Regions from separate parts of the Alicycliphilus soli genome, predicted to be linked through region 1. Evidence: predicted binding sites of a transcription regulator. Region 1 holds the regulator's gene; the other holds the start of a gene.
The links. Region 1 encodes sigma-54, which starts transcription at its own class of promoters, with help from an activator protein. Its sites were predicted from a motif close to TGGCANGNAANCTGCTTT; they were not measured.

Region 1 (2,401 bases):
GGCCCTGCACATTGCCCTCGGTGTAGCCCAGCGAGCGAAAGAAGCGCACGCGCGCCTCCGACACGAGGCTGAGCAGCTGTGCGTTGTCCAGATGTCCGCCCTGGTTGACATGGCTGATGTAGACCTGCAGTTCGGTGCAGAAGCCGAACGAAGCCGGAAGTTCGAAAATGATGCGTGCCATGTGGCCTTTCGTTGTCAGAGCGCCTTGCGCAGATTGGCCGGCGCGATCTTGAGCGCCTCGCGGTACTTGGCCACGGTGCGGCGTGCGCACTCGATGCCCTGCTCCTTGAGCATCTCGGCGATCTGGTTGTCCGACAGCGGCTTGCGCGCGTCCTCCGCCGCGACGAACTGCTTGATGAGTGCACGCACCGCCGTGCTCGATGCGTTGCCGCCGGTCTCCGTTCCCAGACCCGAGCCGAAGAAATACTTGAGCTCGAACGTGCCCTGGGGCGTGGCCATGTACTTGGCCGTGGTCACGCGCGAGATGGTCGATTCGTGCAGGCCGAGCTCGTCTGCGATCTCGCGCAGCACCATCGGGCGCATGGCCAGCTCGCCATGCACGAAGAAGTTCTTCTGCCGCTCCACGATGGCGCGCGAGACGCGCAATATGGTGTCAAAGCGCTGCTGAATGTTCTTGATGAACCAGCGCGCCTCCTGCAGTCGCGCCTGCAGCGCCTGATGGCCCTCACCGCCCCGACCACCGCGCAGGGCACTGGCATAGATGTCGTGCACGCGCAGCCGCGGCATGACGTCGGGATTGAGCTGCACGCTGAAGCTCTGCTGCGCGCCGCGTCCGGTCTTTCGGACGATCACGTCGGGCACGATGGCATTGCGCTCCACGTCGGCAAAGCGCCGGCCCGGGCGCGGCTCCAGCCGCGCGATCAGCGCCATGGCCTGGCGCGTGTCCTCCTCGCCGGTCGCGCACAGCTGACTGAGGCGGCGCAGGTCGCGCTTGGCCAGCAGGTCCAGCGGCTGGCGGCAGATGCGCAGCGCCGCCTCCACCACGGCCGGGTCGCCCTCCTCGTGGAGGTTCATGGCGTGCAGCTGCAGCGTCAGGCATTCGGCGAGATCGCGCGCGCCCACGCCGGTGGGCTCCAGGCTTTGCAGCAGACCCAGGGCGACGGTGAAGCGGTGCACCAGCTCGTCGAGCTGCTCGGCATCGTCGGCTCCGGCCAGGCCCACGGCCAGCGACTCCAGCGTGTCTTCCAGGTAGCCGTCGTCGTTCAGCGATTCGATGAGAAAGCGCAGCGCAGCGCGGTCGAGCTCGGACAGGCGCAGCGACAGGGCCTGGCGGTGCAGGTAGTCGGTCAGCGACTCGTGGCTGCGCGCCAGGTCGGCGGCGTCGGCCTCGTCCTCATCGGCGCCGGAGCCGCTGCGCACCGTGCCATCGCCGCCCCATTCGCCGTCTTCGACGGCCGCGTCCATGCTGCCGTCGCCCTCCCAGTCGTCGGGCGTATCGACGGCCGGAGTTTCCACGTCATTTTCGTCTCCAGCGCTTATCTGGTCAGCGTTGGTAGCTTCTGAATATGTAGCATCAGCAGGGGCCTGAGGGTCGGGCTCGGGCGCCCCGTCGTCGGACGAGAGCTCGAGAAACGGGTTCTCGTCCAGCATCTGCTCGACCTCCTGGGCCAGCTCCAGCGTGGACAGCTGCAGCAGGCGAATGGACTGCTGCAGCTGCGGCGTGAGCGCCAGATGCTGCGAGACACGCAGCGACAGATTCGGTTTCATGCCCTCTCTTTCACTCCATGCCCCGTGTCACATGCCTGCATCCCGCTCACATGCGGAAATGCTCGCCGAGGTAGACCCGGCGCACTTCCGCGTTGTCCACGATGTCCGACGGCGTGCCCTGCGCGAGCACCCGTCCCTCGCTGATGATGAAGGCGTGATCGCAAATGCCCAGGGTCTCGCGCACGTTGTGGTCGGTGATCAGGACGCCGATGCCGCGCTCCTTGAGAAAGCCGATGATGCGCTGGATCTCGATCACGGCAATGGGGTCGATGCCGGCAAAGGGCTCGTCGAGCAGGATGAAGCGCGGCTGTGTGGCCAGGGCGCGCGCGATCTCCACGCGCCGGCGCTCACCACCCGAGAGCGCCAGGGCCGGCGACTGGCGCAGATGCTCCACGCGCAGCTCCTGCAGCAGGCCGGTGAGCTGGCGCTCGATCTCGTCGCGCGCCAGGGGCTTGCCGGAGGCATCGGTCTGCAGCTCGAGCACGGCACGCACGTTGTCCTCGACGTTGAGCTTGCGAAAGATCGAGGCCTCCTGCGGCAGATAGGACAGACCCAGGCGCGAGCGCCGGTGTATGGGCATGTTGGCCACCGACTGGCCGTCGATGCGGATGTCGCCGCCGTCACTGCGCACTAGGCCCACGATCATGTAGAACGAGGTGGTCTTGCCCGCGCC
Region 2 (2,401 bases), 1.6 Mb from region 1:
CAGACCACGCCGAACTGGCCGTCGGCCTTGATCTCGCCGACCATCACGGGCTTGTGCAGATGGTGGTTCTTCTCGTCCATCTTCACGGTGAAGCCGTCGGGGGCGGTGAAGGTCTGGCCGGCCATGGCGGCGATGACCTTGTCCACATCGGTGGTCTTGGCCTTCTCCACCGCCTGCTTCCACATGTGGATGCCGACCCAGGTGGCCTCCATCGGGTCATTGGTCAGCGGCTTGTCCTTGTGGCCCGCGATGTTCTTGGCCTTGGCGTAGTCGCTCCATTGCTTGATGAAGGCGCTGTTGGTGGGGTTCTTCACGCTCATGAAGTAGTTCCACGCGGCCAGGTGCCCCACCAGGGGCTTGGTGTCCACGCCGCGCAGCTCCTCCTCGCCCACGCTGAAGGCCACCACGGGCACGTCCTTGGCCTTGAGGCCGGCATTGCCCAGCTCCTTGTAGAAGGGCACGTTGGAGTCGCCGTTGATGGTCGAGACCACGGCCGTCTTGCCGCCGGTGGAGAACTTCTTGATGTCGGCGACGATGGTCTGGTAGTCGCTGTGACCAAACGGGGTGTAGGTCTCCATGATGTCCGCGTCCTTCACGCCCTTGGACTTGAGGAAGGCGCGCAGGATCTTGTTGGTGGTGCGCGGGTACACATAGTCCGTGCCCAGAAGCACGAAGCGCTTGGCCGCGCCGCCTTCCTTGCTCATCAGGTATTCGACGGCGGGAATGGCCTGCTGGTTGGGCGCGGCGCCCGTGTAGAAGATGTTCTTGGACAGCTCCTCGCCCTCGTACTGCACGGGGTAGAACAGCAGGCCGTTGTTCTGCTCGAACACCGGCAGCACGGACTTGCGCGAGACGCTGGTCCAGCAGCCGAAGACCACGGCCACCTTGTCCTGGGTGAGCAGCTGCTTGGCCTTCTCGGCGAACAGCGGCCAGTTGGAGGCCGGGTCCACCACCACGGGCTCGAGCTTCTTGCCGAGCACGCCGCCCTTGGCGTTGATGTCGTCGATGGCCATCAGCACCGTGTCCTTGAGCACGGTCTCGGAGATCGCCATGGTGCCCGAGAGGCTGTGCAGCACGCCGACCTTGATGGTGTCTGCTGCCTGTGCGCTCAGGCCCGTGAGCGACAGGCTGGCGACGGCCGCCGCGGCGGCGAGGGTTTTCATGGCGGTACGACGTTCGAGCATGGTTTGACCTTTCAAGTGAGCGGGGTTCCGAAGCCAGGCCGGGAACCGTTTCCCGGGCTTGGTACCAGCCTTCAAGCAAGCCGTGTGCCATTGCATGTCCCGCTGCGGCGGCGCGCGCGCAGCGCAATGCCGCGGGCCATGGGTGCGGCCAAGTTGGTGCGGTCCATGCCCCATGGCGGGGCGCGCCATGCACCGTGGCCAGGCCATGCCGGGCGGTCGCCGGGCGGCGCTGGCATTGGCCCCGTGCGCGGCGGGCGTGGGCATGAAGTTTGCTGAACCTCTGCCATCCATGCCGATGACAACCCCTGCCACCATGCCCTCGACTGCCTTCTGGACGCTCGCCGACTGGCGCCTGGCCTATGCGCAAGGCGCAGATCCTGCGCAACTGCTCTCAACCCTGCTCGCGGAACTCGACGCGGGCGATACCGCCTGGATTACCCGCCTGTCGGCCGACGGCCTGCAGGACCGCCTGGGCCTGCTGGCGCAGCAGCTGCAGCAGGCGGGGGGCGATGTCTCGCGCCTGCCGCTCTACGGTGTCCCCATTGCCGTCAAGGACAACATCGACCTCGCGGGCCTGCCCACCACCTGCGCCTGCCCCGAGTTCGCCTACATGCCCGAGCGCAGCGCCACCGTGGTGCAGCGCCTGGAGGCCGCGGGCGCCGTGGTCATCGGCAAGACCAACCTCGACCAGTTCGCCACCGGCCTGGTCGGCACGCGCTCGCCCTATGGCGTGGTGCCCAATGCCTTCCGGCCCGAATACATCAGCGGCGGCTCGAGCTCCGGCTCGGCCTCGGTGGTGGCGCGCGGGCTCGTGCCGCTGGCGCTGGGCACGGACACGGCCGGCTCGGGCCGCGTGCCCGCGGGGCACAACAACCTCGTGGGCTTCAAGCCCACGCGCGGGCTGGTCAGCAACGGTGGCCTGGTGCCGGCCTGCCGCTCGCTGGACTGCATCACCGTGTTTGCGCTCAGCGTGGACGATGCCGATGCGGCGCTTGGCGTGATGGCGGGCTTCGATGCCGCCGACCCGTACTCGCGCCGAGCGCCCGCGCGGCCCGCCGCCTGGCCGGCCAGGCCCGTGCTGGGCATTCCGGCCAGCATCGACTGGTTTGGCGACGGCTACGCCGCGCAGGTGCATGACCAGGCGCTGCGCAGGCTCGAGGCATTGGGCGTGGAGCTGCGCGTCATCGACTTCGCGCCCCTGCTCGAGGTGGCCGCGC

Region 2: the regulator sigma-54 is predicted to act here: its motif matches at 1,257-1,274, upstream of urtA (urea ABC transporter substrate-binding protein).

Annotation. Positions count from the first base shown of each region.
Region 1 covers NZ_CP160388.1:3,544,105-3,546,505, forward strand. Annotated here, with positions in the region: gene ABUE11_RS16740 (thioesterase family protein) at 1-181, opposite strand, end outside; gene ABUE11_RS16745 (RNA polymerase factor sigma-54) at 196-1,728, opposite strand; gene lptB (LPS export ABC transporter ATP-binding protein) at 1,775-2,401, opposite strand, start outside.
Region 2 covers NZ_CP160388.1:1,257,764-1,260,164, forward strand. Annotated here, with positions in the region: gene urtA (urea ABC transporter substrate-binding protein) at 1-1,184, opposite strand, end outside; gene atzF (allophanate hydrolase) at 1,498-2,401, shown strand, end outside.